2 regions of the Leptothrix mechoopdaensis genome follow, and region 1 is predicted to be linked to the other one. Evidence: predicted binding sites of a transcription regulator. Region 1 holds the regulator's gene; the other holds the start of a gene.
The links. The regulator FNR, encoded in region 1, switches genes on or off when oxygen is low (the NO sensors DNR and NnrR bind a similar motif). The targets are predictions, from matches to a motif close to TTGATNNNNATCAA.

Region 1 (7,550 bases):
GCCGCCGGGCCTGGTGGACCGCCTGACCACGCTGTTTATCTACGGCATCCTGGCCTTGATGTGGAACGCGCTGGCGGGCTACGCCGGCCTGGTGTCGGTGGGCCACCAGGCCTTCTTCGGGCTCGGCGCCTATGCCGCCGTCCGCCTTGCCGATGCGGGTCTGAGCCCCTACCCCGCGCTGTTCGTCGCGGCCCTGCTGGTCGCGCTGCTGTCGGTGCCGATCTCGTCCTTCATGCTGCGGCTCAAGGGCGGCGAGTTCGCCATCGGCATGTGGGTGGTGGCCGCGCTGGCGCACCTGCTGGTCAACCTCGACACGCTGGTGCAGGGCGAGACCGGCACCTCGCTGATCGCGCTGCAGCGCTACGGGTCCGACGAGCGCCGCCTGATCACCTACTGGCTGGCCCTGGCCACCATGGCCGGACTGGCCTGGTGCGTCTTTGGCCTGCTGCGCAGCCGCGTCGGCAGTGCCCTGCAGGCCATCCGCGACAGCGAGGAAGCCGCCGCGTCGGTCGGCGTGAAGGTCTTTGCCACCAAGCGCATGCTCTTTGTGCTGTCGGCCTTCGGCTGCGCGGCGGCGGGCGCGCTGTGGCTGGCGACCTCGGTGACCTTCCAGCCCAAGACCTACTTCAGCGTGCAGTGGACCGCCTACATGCTGTTCATGGTGCTGGTCGGCGGCATCGGCACCTACGAGGGCCCGATCCTCGGGGCACTGCTGTTCTTCACCATCGAGACGCTGTTCGGTGCTGCCGGCGTGACCTACCTGATCGGCCTGGGCTGTGTGGCCGTGCTGTTCGCGCTGCTGCTGCCTCGCGGCATCTGGGGGACGGTGGAACGGCGCTTCGGTGTGCAGTTGCTGCCGGTGGGGTACCGGCTAGACAGCGGACCGCGACACGGCCGGGCTTGATCCGATGCAGAACTGGTCGGCGAACATCAGTCCCTGCAAACCGCCTTGCAAATGCCGCCAACCACCTTCAGCCGTATGTCGCTGCACGACCTGACAGTCAGTGCATAGCCTTTCTCACGCGGCTTGGCGTGGTCGATCACCAAGGGCTTGAGGACATAGTTGACGTGTCGCATGACGATGACTTGGCCGAAGCCGTGGCCCCATGATGGCCCCGAATCTGGCCCTGCCTCGCCGGGATGTCAACAAACCGCCTGGAATCCCCCAAAACAAAAACCCCAGTCGAATCAACGAACTGGGGTTCCGAAATCGGCAAATCGGGACGTCCTGGGACGTCCCGAGACCGCATCACATGTGGTCGATCATCACCTGACCGAAGCCCGAGCAGGACACCTGGGTGGCGCCGTCCATCAGGCGGGCGAAGTCGTAGGTGACCTTCTTGCTGGCGATGGAGCGCTCCATCGACGCGATGATCAGGTCGGCGGCTTCGGTCCAGCCCATGTGGCGCAGCATCATCTCGGCCGAGAGGATCTCGGAGCCGGGGTTGACGTAGTCCTTGCCGGCGTACTTCGGCGCGGTGCCGTGGGTGGCTTCGAAGCAGGCGACCGAGTCGGACAGGTTGGCACCCGGGGCGATGCCGATGCCACCGACCTGGGCGGCCAGCGCGTCGGAGATGTAGTCGCCGTTGAGGTTCAGCGTGGCGATCACGCTGTACTCGGCCGGGCGCAGCAGGATCTGCTGCAGGAAGGCGTCGGCGATGGAGTCCTTGACGATGATCTCGCGGCCCGTCTTCGGGTTCTTGAACTTGCACCACGGGCCGCCGTCGATCAGCTCGGCGCCGAACTCGCGCTGGGCCAGGGCATACGACCAGTCACGGAAGCCACCTTCGGTGAACTTCATGATGTTGCCCTTGTGCACGATGGTCACGTTGGGCTTGTCGTTGTCGATCGCGTACTGGATGGCCTTGCGCACAAGGCGCTCGGTGCCCTCGCGCGAGACCGGCTTGACGCCGATGCCGGAGGTGTCGGGGAAACGGATCTTCTTGACGCCCATTTCCTCGATCAGGAACTTGATGACCTTCTTGGCCTTCTCGCTCTCGGCTTCCCATTCGACGCCGGCGTAGATGTCTTCCGAGTTCTCGCGGAAGATGACCATGTTGATCTTCTCGGGTTCCTTCACGGGCGAAGGCACGCCCTTGAAGTACTGCACCGGGCGCAGGCAGACGTAGAGGTCGAGTTCCTGGCGCAGCGCGACGTTCAGCGAGCGGATGCCGCCACCGACGGGGGTGGTCAGCGGGCCCTTGATCGACACGACGTACTCCTTGAGCACCTCGAGCGATTCGGCGGGCAGCCACACGTCCGGGCCGTAGACCTTGGTGGCCTTCTCGCCGGCGTAGATCTCCATCCAGTGGATCTTGCGCGCGCCGCCGTAGGCCTTGGCGACGGCGGCGTCGACCACCTTGAGCATGACGGGCGTGATGTCGAAACCGGTGCCGTCACCCTCGATGTAGGGAATGATGGGATTGCTGGGGACGTTGAGCGAGAAGTCAGCGTTGACGGTGATCTTCTGGCCCCCGGCGGGCACCTGGATGTGTTGGTACATGTGGCCGACTCCGTGTGATTCGGTAGGGTGATTTCTCAGGGGAAAGCGATTCTAGGGCAGGCACTCTGTCGTGGACTTGACAGCCTGTGGCCCCGGCGACGATGCGCGTGCGCCCTGCGTGCAAGCCGTGTGCCCGACCGGCTCAGGCGCACCAGGCCTGCAGCGGTTCGAGCAGGCCGTGGCCGAGTGTCCAGCCGACGCTGGCAACCAGCATGGCGCCGGCCAGGCGCAGCGCCAGGGCGCCGCCATCGTCGACTGCCGCGCCGCCCGCGTCATGCCCCTCGTCACGACCCCGCGCCAGCAGCGGCCGCAGCCGGAACCACAACGCCGGACCGGCGACCAGGCCGACGCTGCTGGCCAGCGCGAAGGCGGCCATGACGCCGGCACCGGCCAGCGGACCCGATGCCATCGAGGCCACCAGCAGCGCGCCGTGCAGCAGGCCGCATGGGATGACGGGCCAGAGCAGGCCGAGCGCGCCGGCCTTCAGCCCGCCGGGCAGACGTCGCTGGATGCGGATGCGCTGCCAGCCGCCGTCGCCGACCTGTTCGGGCGAACGCGGCTGGCCGAGCGACTCGATCCAGCCCTGCACCGCCGCCGGCATGCGCCCACGCACCAGCAGCCACAGGCCGAGCACCAGCAGCGCCAGTTGCAGGGCGGACCAGACCGGCCGCAGCCAGCCGACCCCTTCGCCCAGCCAGCGCAGCCCGGCCGCCGCCGTGGCAACCAGCGCGCCGGCCGCCGCGTAGGCGATCAGCCGGCCGGCCAGCACCGCCGTGGTGCCCTGCCCCGGCCGGTCCGGGGTGCAGCGCCCGGCCACGGCGGTGCAGGCCGCGCTGCACATGCCGGCGCAGTGCAGCGAGCCGGCCAGGCCCATCAGGGCGGCGGAAGCGGCGAGGGTCAGGCTCATCGGGAGATTGTCGGGCGAGCAGGCGTCAGGCCGTCCAGACCGCCCAGACCGCGTGATGGCCTGGCGGCTTGAAGGACCCGGGTCGTCAGATCACGCGCGAGAAGCGTTCGCGCGACAGGTCGGCACGCAGGTGCTTGTCGAACACCATCGCCACCGAGCGCACGAAGTACCAGCCCAGGGCGGTCAGCTCGAAGCCGTCGGCATCGATGGTGACGAGGCCGTCCTCGGCCAGCCCTTCGACGGCCTCCAGTTCCGCGCCGAAGTAGCTTCTGACGTCGATCAGGTGGGCCAGCGAGACCGACTCGTAGCTCAGCCGGCCGTGGCACATGATGGCCATGATCACGGCGCGCCGGACCAGGTCGTCGCGGGTCAGCGACAGGCCGCGCACGATCGGCAGCTCGTTGCGGTTCAGGGCGTCGTAGTACTCGTCCAGCGTCTTGGCGTTCTGGCTGTAGCTGGCACCGACGCGGCCGATGGCCGAGACGCCCAGCGCGATCAGGTCGCAGTCGGCCTGGGTGCTGTAGCCCTGGAAGTTGCGGTGCAGACGGCCCTGGCGCTTGGCCTGCGCGAGCGAATCCTCGGGCAGCGCGAAGTGGTCCATGCCGATGTACTGGTAGCCGTGCGCGATGAAGCCGCTGATGGCCTGCGACAGCATGCCGATGCGCTGCGCGCCGGTCGGCAGTTCCTCGGAGACGATGCGGCGCTGCGGCTTGAAACGCTGCGGCAGGTGTGCGTAGCCGTACATCGCGATGCGGTCCGGGCGCAATGTGGCGACCTGGCGGATCGTGCGGGCGTAGCTCTCGGGCGTCTGGCGCGGCAGGCCGTAGATCAGGTCGACGTTGATGGACTGGAAGCCCAGATCGCGGGCATCGTTCATCAGCGCCTCGACCTGCTCGTAGGGCTGGATCCGGTGAACGGCCTTCTGGACCTCGCCGTCGAAGTCCTGCACGCCATAGGACAGGCGGTTGAAGCCGAGGTCGGCCAGGTGCTTCAGGCGCGCGCGGGTGACGGTGCGCGGGTCGATCTCGATCGAATACTCGCCGCGCGGCTCGATCGTGAAGTGGCGGCGCAGGATGCCCATCAGGCGGTCGAGCTCGCCGTCGTCGAGGAATGTCGGCGTGCCGCCACCGAAATGCAGCTGCGTGACCGAATGGCCGCGGCCGAGCACGTCGGTGACCAGCGAGGCCTCGTGCGCCAGCGCGTCGATGTAGGCCGACGCGCGGCCGTGGTCCTTGGTGACGATCTTGTTGCAGGCGCAGTAGTAGCAGACCGACTCGCAGAACGGCACGTGCACGTACAGCGACAGCGGGCCGCCGGCCGCGCCGATGGCGCCGCTGGCGCGCTGGGCCAGCGCCTGGCGGTAGTGTTCGGCGGTGTAGGCCTCGACGAAGCGGTCGGCCGTCGGGTAGGACGTGTAGCGCGGGCCCGGCCGGTCCATGCGCCGCAGCAGGTCGTCGCTCAGCGCAGGGGGCTGGGGCATGTCGGCATCTCCGTGGAACGGGTTGGACGTGGCAGCCGCCTCGGCAGCCAGCGGACCGGAAGTCATGGTGTGCATGGCGTCCCACTGTGCCGCGCATCCGCCGTCCGGACTTGACCTGCCTCAAGCCGCGTGCGGAGGGCCGGGTCAAGAATCCCCTGATCGCGACACGCATCAAAACCCAAGCCAGTGTGCGGGGGCGTGCATACTGTGGCGCCTCCGCCACCGAACAGGAACCGGACCATGATCCACGAAGCTACCGCCACCCCGTCGTCCCCGCTCAATGCGCTGAAGGTGGCGTGCTCGGCCTGCAACCTGCGCGAGCTGTGCCTGCCCGTGGGCCTGTCCGAGGACGAGCTGGTCTCGCTGGACAACATCATCAGCACCCGTCGCAGCGTCAAGCGTGGCGAGAGCCTGTTCCACGCCGGCGACGACTTCGCCGCGCTGTACGCCGTGCGCACCGGCTTCTTCAAGACCGTCGTGTCAGCCTCGGACGGCCGCGAGCAGGTCACCGGCTTCCAGATGGCCGGCGAGCTGATCGGCCTGGACGGCATCAGCAACGACCGCCATTCCTGCGACGCCGTCGCGCTGGAGGACTCGCAGGTCTGCATGATCCCGTACGGCCAGCTCGAACACCTGTCGCGCGAGTTCACGCTGCTGCAGCACCAGTTCCACAAGATCATGAGCCGCGAGATCGTGCGCGACCACGGCGTCATGCTGCTGCTGGGCAGCATGCGGGCCGAAGAGCGCCTGGCCGCCTTCCTGCTCAACCTGACGCAGCGCCTGCAGGCGCGCGGCTTTTCGGCTTCGGCGCTGGTCCTGCGCATGACGCGCGAGGAGATCGGCAGCTACCTGGGCCTGAAGCTGGAGACGGTCAGCCGGACCTTCTCGAAGTTCCAGGACGAGGGCATCCTCGAAGTGAAGCAGCGCGACATCCGGATCCTCGACCAGGACGCCCTGCAACGCGTCGTCAACGGCGCCGCCTGTTGAGCTGAAGCACCCTGCCCCAAGACGACGACGGCGACCTTCGGGTCGCCGTTTTCACGTCTGCCACGGGGCTGGCGCGATTCAGGGGAAGCGCCGTCGGGTCGCGAGGTCGCCGTCGGTGGCGGGCTCGCGCAGCAGCAGCTGGGTGATGGCGCCGGACAGGCCCAGCACGACCCAGAACAGGAAGAAGGCGATCGAGTAGACGGCCTTGCGGTCCATGTCGACCGGGGCGCCGCCGAGCCAGTGCAGCGCCTGCGGGTCGACGAAGGCGAAGACCAGCATCTCGAGCACGCCGGCCATCAGGAAGGCCGGCCACAGCACTGCGAGCGCGCGGCGGCCGAAGCCGGTCAGGGCGACCGGCGCGGCGCGCACGTCGTCGGGCGCGGCCAGCTCGGAGCTGTCGAAGTCGCTGTCCTCGCCCCGGTCGGGCATCGGACGGGAACCGGCCGACCCGCTCACTTGACGCCTTCGGGCTTGCCGCCGGTCGCCGCGTGGTTGCGGGCCTGCATCGCCGGCAGGTTGCCGGCGTGGTCACCGGTGTGGGCGCCGTTCTCGACATCGTCGGCGGCGACGCTGCTGGCGCGCGTGTCGAGCACCGGATCCGGATGCGTGATCGCGATGGCCAGCGTCACGAAGCTGGCCGCGACCACGATGGCCGGACCGCCCAGCACCAGCCACATCATCGGCTCGCGCCACCAGACGCGACGCGCGCTGCGGGTGGCGACAGGGGCAAGGGCAGGCGCGGCGGGGGCATGGGCTTGGGACATCGGTGTTCTCCGGGTGTTCGGTGCGACGCGTTTCAGCGCGGCACGAGGAAGGTGGACTTCTCGCGCAGGCTGACCGGCGCGCCGGCGCCGTCGGGCAGGCGCTGGATGTCGAAGTGGATCGGGTGGCTGCCGCTGCCGGCCCGCTGGGCTTGCAGCGCATCGAGCCGGACGGCAACGGTGATCCAGCGGGCCTCGGCCGGACCGACCCGCAGCTCGCCGTCGATGGCGGCCGACAGGCCCTCGATCCCGCCGGCGTCGACGCGATAGGTCTGCGTCGACTCGGTCGTGTTCATGATCTGCAGGCGGTAGATGTTCTCGATCGCGCCATCGTCGACCAGCCGCGCCAGCGAGGCCCGGTCGCGCACCACGTCGACCTTGAACGGGGAGCGCAGCGCCAGGCTGATGCCCAGCGCGGCCACGATCAGGAACAGGATGGCGGTGTAGACCAGCACGCGCGGCCGCAGCGCCCGGCGCCACATCTGCGCGCGGGTCCAGCCGGCTTCGAGGCCGTTCTCGGTCGTGTAGCGCACGAGGCCGCGCTCGTAGCCCATCTTGTCCATCACGCCGTCGCAGACGTCGACGCAGGCGGCGCAGCCGATGCACTCGTACTGCAGGCCCTTGCGGATGTCGATGCCGGTGGGGCAGACCTGCACGCACAGGTTGCAGTCGACGCAGGCACCCAGGCCCAGCGTCTTCGGATCGGCCTTCTTGCTGCGCGAGCCACGCGGTTCGCCGCGTGCGGCGTCGTAGGTGATGATGAGCGTGTCGCGGTCGAACATCGCGCTCTGGAAGCGCGCGTACGGGCACATGTACTTGCAGACCTGCTCGCGCATGTAGCCGGCATTGCCGTAGGTGGCGAAACCGTAGAACAGCACCCAGAACCATTCCCAAGGGCCGAAGCCGAGCGTC
Region 2 (7,550 bases), 1.3 Mb from region 1:
GACCACCGTGGCAAAGCCGCGCCGCTGCGGGCCGAGCGCGACGCAGCTGAAGTCGCCGGCCGACAGCGCCCGCCAGTAGCCGCCATGCACGAAGACGAACACCGGCGCGCCGGGCCGGTCGGCCGGGAAGATGTCCAGCGTCTCGGCCCGCGTCGGGCCGTAGGGCTGGCTCAGCCGATGAGCCAGCGCCGCCCGCGCCTGCGCGCTGCGTTCGACGTAGTGCCGCATCTCGGCGGCCGGATCGGCCACCTGCAGCGACGGGTTGTACTGGGCGTCGATCTGGGCCTGGCTCTCGAAGGCCCCGTGCAGCGTCGGCATGGCGGTCGCGTCCGGCTCGTGGACCCGTCCGGTCAGGGCACGTACTTCCAGGCGCCGTTCTCGATCTTGACCATCACGCGGGCGCGCTGGTCGAGGCCCAGGTGGTCACCGGGCGACATGTTGAAGATGCCGTGCGCGCCGGGCAGGTCCTTGACCTGTTCGAGCGCGTCGCGCAGCGCGGCGCGGAACTCGGCCGTGCCGGGCTGGGCCTTCTTCAGCGCGGCCGGGACCGCCGCCGCCATCAGCGCGCCGGCGTCCCAGGCATGGGCGCCGAAGGTGCTGACGCTGCCCTTGCCGTTGGCCGCCTCGTAGGCCGCGACATAGGCCTGCGCGCTCTTGCGCACCGGGTGGTTGGCGGGCAGCTGATCGGCCACCAGCACCGGGCCGCTCGGCAGGATGGTGCCGTCGACGTCCTTGCCGCCGACGCGCAGGAAGTCGTTGTTGGCCACGCCGTGGGTCTGGTACTGCTTGCCGTTGTAGCCACGCTCCTTCAGCGTCTTGGCCGGCAGCGCGGCGGGCGTGCCCGAGCCGGCGATCAGCACCGCGTCCGGGTTGGCGGCCTGCAGCTTGAGCACCTGCGCCGTCACCGACGTGTCGTTGCGGGCATAACGCTCGTTGGCGACGATCTGGATGCCCTTGAGCGCGGCGGCCTTGCTGAACTCGTTGAACCAGCCTTCGCCGTAGGCATCGGCAAAGCCGATGAAGCCGACCTTGCGCACGCCGTTGTCGGCCATGTGCGTGGCGATCGCCAGCGACATCATGATGTCGTTCTGCGGCGTCTTGAAGACCCAGCGCTTCTTGTCGTCCATCGGCTCGACGATGCGGGCCGAGGCGGCCATCGAGATCATCGGCACCTTGGCCTCGGCGACCGCGTCGATCATCGCCAGCGAGTTCGGCGTGGTGGTCGAACCCAGCACGATGTCGACCTTGTCCTCGGTGATCAGGCGGCGCGTGTTGGCCACGGCCTTGGTCGTGTCGGAGGCATCGTCCAGCACGATGTACTCGACCGTCTTGCCGCCGATCTTGGTCGGCATCAGCGCGATCGTGTTCTTCTCGGGGATGCCCAGCGAGGCGGCCGGGCCGGTGGCCGAGACGGTCACGCCGACCTTGATCTGGGCCTGCGCGGCGGCAGTGGCCAGACCGAGGACCGCCAGCGTGGCGGTGGCAAGCAGGGTGCGTCGGATCATCATCGTCGTGTCTCCTTGGGGGATCGGGGAAGGGGCGGTGGGTGGCGGAACAGGTCGAAGAACGGGCGACGCGGCTCAGGCCCGCGTAGCATGGGGCTGCGGCTGCAGCGCCTGCAGGCCGCCGACGAACAGGTCGGCCACGACCGGGGCCATGTCGTCGTGCGTCAGCGGGCCGTCGGGCTGCAGCCAGGTGAACATCCAGTTGATCATGCCGAACAGCAGCATCGTCAGCGGCTTGTGCAGCGACGCCGCCGCCAGCGCCGGCCGGACCTGCGCGACCGCATCGGCGAAGGCCGCGACGACCTGGCGCTGGCCTTCGAGCACCACCGCGCGTTCGGCGTCGCCGAGGAAACGCACGTCCTCGGTCAGCACGCGGTGTTCGCCCTGGGCATCGGCATAGGCCCGCACGAAGGCCAGGATCAGCGCACGCAGCAGCGCCTCGCCGACAAGCCCCTGGGCCTGCACGCTGGCGACCAGCGCCTGCAGCCGGGCGATGTGCTGCTGGCAGATCTGCAGCAGCAGCGCTTCCTTGTCGCGCACGTAGTGGTAGAGCGCCGGCTTGGTCAGGCCGCAGGCGGTGGCGACCTCGTTCATCGACGTGCCGGGGTAGCCGCGCGCGGCGAACAGCTCGGCCGCATGCGCGAGGATCGCCTCGTGCTGATCGGCATAGGTGGCGGAGCGGCCGCGTGGCATGTCGAGGCTCAGCCGCGCGGGCGCTTGTCGACCACGCGGCGGGCCTTGCCCACCAGCGTGCGCTCGATGCTGTCGGGCTCGCCGACCACCACGCGGGCGGTCACGCCCACCAGCGTCTTGATGCGGTGCTGCAGCCAGCTGGCCGCTTCCTGCGACACCACACCGGCCGTGCCGGGCAGCCGTTCGCAGCGCACTTCCAGCTCGTCGAGGTGGCCGTCGCGGGTCACGATCAGCTGGTACTGCCCGGCCAGCTGGCCGTGCTGCAGCACGATCTCCTCGATCTGGGTCGGGAAGACGTTGACGCCGCGGATGATCAGCATGTCGTCGCTGCGGCCGACGATCTTGCCGATGCGGCGCATGCTGCGCGAGGTCGGCGGCAGCAGCCGCGTCAGGTCGCGGGTGCGGTAGCGGATGACCGGCAGCGCCTGCTTGGTCAGCGTCGTGAACACCAGCTCGCCTTCACTGCCGTCGGGCAGGACCTCGCCGGTCTCGGGGTCGATGATCTCCGGGTAGAAGTGGTCTTCCCAGATCACCGGGCCGTCCTTGGACTCGATGCACTCGCTGGCCACGCCCGGGCCCATCACCTCGGACAGGCCGTAGATGTCGACGGCATCGAGCCCGGCAGCGGTCTCGATCTCGCGGCGCATCGCCTCGGTCCAGGGCTCGGCGCCGAAGATGCCGACCTTGATCGAGCTGGCCGCCGGGTCCTGGCCCTGGCGCCGCATCTCCTCGACGATCACCTGCATGTAGCTCGGCGTCACCATGATGATGTCGGGCCTGAAGTCGGTGATCAGCTGGACCTGCTTCTCGGTCTGGCCACCCGACATCGGGATGACGGTGCAGCCCAGCCGCTCGGCGCCGTAGTGCGCGCCCAGGCCGCCGGTGAACAGGCCGTAGCCATAGGCCACGTGGACGATGTCGCCGGCCCGGCCACCGGCCGCGCGGATCGAGCGCGCCACCAGGTCGGCCCAGGTGTCGATGTCCTGCTTGGTGTAGCCCACCACGGTCGGCTTGCCGGTCGTGCCCGACGAGGCATGCACGCGCACCACCTGCTCGCGCGGCACCGCGAACAGGCCGAACGGGTAGTGGTCGCGCAGCGTGGCCTTGCCGGTGAACGGGAACTTCGACAGGTCCGCCAGCGAGGTCAGGTCCGACGGATGCACGCCCTTGGCATCGAAGGCCTGGCGGTAGTGCGGCACGTTGTCGTAGGCATGCTGCAGCGTCCACTTCAGGCGCTGCAGCTGCAGGGCCTGAAGCTCGTCGCGGCTGGCGGTCTCGATCGCTTCGAGCTCGCCGGGGGCGGGTTGCTTGACGGGCATGGTGTTGACTCCTGGAATACGAAAGGGCGTGGATCAGGCAGCCTGGACCGGCACGGTCTGGCGGCCCTTCATCGCATAGGACTTGCCGCGAAAGACCGCGATCAACGCGTCCTTCTGGTTGCGCACCTCGATGTCGTAGACGCCCGTGCGGCCGGCGCGCTGGACCTGCCGGGCGCGGGCGATCAGGCGGTCGCCTTCATGCGACGGCGCAACGATGTCGATCGAGAAACCCGACGCCACCGTGGCCTCGTTGCCGGCATTGCAGGCATAGGCGAAGGCGGTGTCGGCCAGCGTCGCGACGATGCCGCCGTGGCAGATCGCGAAGCCGTTGAGCATGTCGGGGCGCACGGTCATCTCGACCGTCGCGCTGTCCGGGCCGATCGCGGTGATCGCCAGGCCCAGGTGCTGCGCGGCGCGGTCGTTGGCATACATGCCGTCGCGCACGTGTTCGGCGGTCTGTTGCGGGGTCATCGAGGTAGACGTCATTCAGCGTTCCGTGAAGGTCGGTGCGCGCTTGGCGAAGAAGGCGGCGACGCCCTCGGCGTAGTCGGCCGCGCGGCCGAGCCGGCGCTGCAGCTGCGCCTCGTGGTCCAGCGCGGTGGGCAGGTCGGATGCCGCGCCGGCATCGATCGCGGCGCGGGTCTCGACCAGCGCCTTGACCGGCATCGCCGCCAGACGCTGCGCCAGCGCGGCCACGGTCGCGGCGAACTCGGCGTCGTCGACACATTGCCAGACCAGCCCCCAGTCGGCCGCCTGCTGCGCGCTCAGCTTGTCGCCCAGCATCGCCAGACCCAGCGCACGCTGACGCGTGGTCAGGCGCGGCAGCAGCCAGGTGCCGCCGCAATCGGGCACCAGCGCGATCTTGGCAAAGGCCTGGATGAAGCTGGCCGAGCGCGCCGCCACCGTCAGGTCGCAACCCAGCGCCAGGTTGGCGCCGGCTCCGGCCGCCACGCCATTGACCGCCGCGACGACCGGCACCGGCATCGAGCGGATGCGCAGCGCCAGCGGGCGGTAGGTCGCCTCGATCAGGTCACCGATGTCGGGCTGCAACGCGCTCGGCGCGAGCTGGCCGTCGACCATCACCGGCGCGACGGCCGGATCCGACAGGTCCTGCCCGGCACAGAAGCCACGCCCCGCACCGGTGATGACGACGCAGCGCACGCCGGCATCGGCCGCGGCGGCTTCCAGCGCCGCCAGCAGCTCGCCGTGCATCGCCGTGGTGAAGCTGTTCAGCGCCTGCGGGCGGTTCAGCGTCAGGGTGCGGACGGCGCCGTCCTGGCTGACCAGGACGAGGGCGCTGGACGGGGGGTTGGGCTGGGGATTGGGCTGGGGATTCGACAAGGACTCTGTCTCCGAAACATTCTTGACCGACCGGTAGGTAAATCGTAGCCTCCGCCTTGATCCACAACAAGGTCAGCGGCCTCGGGGTGAACCCGCAGAGCCGCGGTCGACGCAGATCAAGCCCGCGTCCACGCGACGCCGCCCACGGAGACACGCCCATGCCCTGCTACGCCCTCGACGGCATCCGCCCGGTGGTCGACCCGACCGCCCATGTCCACCCGACCGCCGTGCTGATCGGCGACGTCATCGTCGGCCCCGGCGCCTACATCGGCCCGCTGGCCAGCCTGCGCGGCGACTTCGGCCGCATCGTCATCGAGCGCGGCGCCAACGTGCAGGACACCTGCGTGATGCACGGCTTCCCCGGCAGCGACACGGTGGTCGAGGAAAACGGCCACATCGGCCACGGCGCCGTGCTGCACGGCTGCGTCGTCCAGCGCGACGCGCTGGTCGGCATGAACGCGGTCGTGATGGACGAGGCCGAGGTCGGCGAACAGACCATCGTCGCCGCCTGCGCCTTCGTCCGCGCCGGCCTGAAACTCCCGCCGCGCTCGCTGGTCGCCGGCCTGCCCGCCAAGGTCGTGCGCGAGCTGACCGCCACCGAGATCGCCTGGAAGCGCGAAGGCACCGGCGTCTACCAGGACCTGACCCGCCGCTGCCTGGCCAGCCTGGTCGAATGCGAGCCGCTGGACGCCGTCGAACCCGACCGGGCGCGCATGCCGGCACCGGACGTCAAGCCGCTGGTGGCGACGAAGCGGGAGGGTGGCTGATATGGGGGTGGTGGTAGGGCACGAGACCCCTCACCCTACCCTCTCCCGCAAGGGGAGAGGGAGTCTTGCCCCGTGTGATCGGTTTTGTTGGCGGTGGCTCATTTGATGAGCCACTCAAGACGACACGACGCCTCTTCAGCGCGACACCCTTCCAACCGCGTCCTCCCTCTCCCCTTGCGGGAGAGGGACCGAGGGTGAGGGGTCTCCTGCCCGACGCGCCAGCCCGCCGAACAGCAAATGCGTCGCCGGAGGGCGACGAGGAGTGAACCCCTCACCCTACCCTCTCCCGCAATGGGAGAGGGAGTCTTGCCCCGTGTTGATCGGTGTTCTTGGCAGTGGCTCATTCGACGAGCCACTCAAGACGACACGACGCCTCTTCAGTGCGACACCCTTCCAACCGCGTCCTCCCTTGTATCTTTGAGCCTCGGACCGGCCCGGGATCCCGACATCCCTCAGGGCCCTGAAGTGAAGCCCGTGGGAGAGCACTGGGCACACCCGAGCCGGACCGTCCTTCTCCGCAGCCCGAACGGTTGTTGGAACATGCAGTTCGCATAGACAAGGATGGGAGTGAGAGGACGTGTCCGACTCTGTGTTTGTGGGAATCGATGTATCGAGCCAGACCCTCGAAGTGGCCAGCACGGCCGAATCCAGGACCTGGCAGGTCAGCAATGACGGCGCTGGTATCGAGCAGCTGGTCCAGCAGTTGACGGCCTTGCGCCCTGAACTGGTGGTGCTGGAGGCCACCGGCGGCTACGAGTTCGAGGCCGCTTGTTCGCTGCAGGCCGGCGGCCTGGCCGTGGCGGTGGTCAATCCGCGCACGGCCCGCGACTTCGCGCGTGCGATGGGCGCACTGGCCAAGACCGACGCGCTGGACGCGCGCATGCTGGCCTTGTTCGCCCGCACCTTGCACCAGCGTCCGGATCGCGAGCGCTTCATCAAGCCGCTGGCCGATGCGGAGTTGCAGCGCCTGCAGGCGCTGGTGCTGCGACGGCGCCAGCTCGTGCAGATGCTGACCTCCGAGCGCCAGCGCATGCGGCTGGCGCACGTGGCCGCGCGGCCCAGCATCGAACGCGTCATCGAGTTCCTCAAGCGGGAACTGGGCGACAGCGATGCGGATGTGGCCAGCCATGTCCAACGCCACCACGCCGAGCTGGCTGCTGCGCTCACGAGCGTGCCGGGCATCGGCGCGGCGAGCGTCGCGGTGTTGCTCGCGGAGCTACCCGAACTGGGTCAGCTCGACCGACGTCGCGCGGCCGCGCTGGTGGGCGTGGCACCCCTGAACCGCGACTCCGGCCAGATGCGCGGCCAGCGTGCCATCTGGGGCGGACGCGCCGAAGTGCGCCGCACGCTCTACATGGCCACCCTCGTCGCCGTCCGCCACTGCGCCGTCTTCCGCGTGTTCTACGAACGCCTGCTGGCCAACGGCAAGCGCAAGAAGGTCGCTCTGGTCGCGGCCATGCGCAAGCTGCTGGGCGTGCTCAACGCGATCGCCAAACAGCGTTCCCGCTGGGTGCCGATGCTTCATGACACTTGACCTTCAAGACGGTTGCTCTCCCCTTGCGGGAGAGGGACCGAGGGTGAGGGGTCTCCTGCCCGACGCGCCAGCCCGCCGAACAGCAAATGCGTCGCCGGAGGGCGACGAGGAATGAACCCCTCACCCTACCCTCTCCCGCAAGGGGAGAGGGAGTCTTGCCACGTGTTGATCGGTATTCTTGGCAGTGGCTCATTCGATGAGCCACTCAAGACGACACGACGCCTCTTCAGCGCGACACCCTTCCAACCGCGTCCTCCCTCTCCCCTTGCGGGAGAGGGACCGAGGGTGAGGGGTTCCCCACCCACGCCCCGATCACAACGGAATCGGCACCAGCCTCATCCGCATCCCCGCATCCGTCACCTTGAAGTCACCCGGCTGCAGGCCCAGCAGC

Region 2: the regulator FNR is predicted to act here: its motif matches at 4,915-4,928, upstream of paaY (phenylacetic acid degradation protein PaaY).

The regions. Positions count from the first base shown of each region.
Region 1 is NZ_CM132699.1:1,079,293-1,086,842, reverse strand. It holds gene ACWA7K_RS04900 (branched-chain amino acid ABC transporter permease) at 1-904, shown strand, start outside; gene icd (NADP-dependent isocitrate dehydrogenase) at 1,250-2,503, opposite strand; gene ACWA7K_RS04890 (urease accessory protein UreH domain-containing protein) at 2,646-3,410, opposite strand; gene hemN (oxygen-independent coproporphyrinogen III oxidase) at 3,496-4,890, opposite strand; gene fnr (fumarate/nitrate reduction transcriptional regulator Fnr) at 5,131-5,877, shown strand; gene ACWA7K_RS04875 (hypothetical protein) at 5,956-6,306, opposite strand; gene ACWA7K_RS04870 (hypothetical protein) at 6,330-6,641, opposite strand; gene ccoG (cytochrome c oxidase accessory protein CcoG) at 6,674-7,550, opposite strand, start outside.
Region 2 is NZ_CM132699.1:2,390,230-2,397,779, forward strand. It holds gene ACWA7K_RS10445 (alpha/beta hydrolase) at 1-318, opposite strand, end outside; gene ACWA7K_RS10450 (ABC transporter substrate-binding protein) at 351-1,508, opposite strand; gene ACWA7K_RS10455 (TetR/AcrR family transcriptional regulator) at 1,581-2,198, opposite strand; gene paaK (phenylacetate--CoA ligase PaaK) at 2,207-3,517, opposite strand; gene paaI (hydroxyphenylacetyl-CoA thioesterase PaaI) at 3,551-4,003, opposite strand; gene ACWA7K_RS10470 (enoyl-CoA hydratase-related protein) at 4,004-4,858, opposite strand; gene paaY (phenylacetic acid degradation protein PaaY) at 5,017-5,625, shown strand; gene ACWA7K_RS10480 (IS110 family RNA-guided transposase) at 6,203-7,159, shown strand; gene ACWA7K_RS10485 (hypothetical protein) at 7,472-7,550, opposite strand, start outside.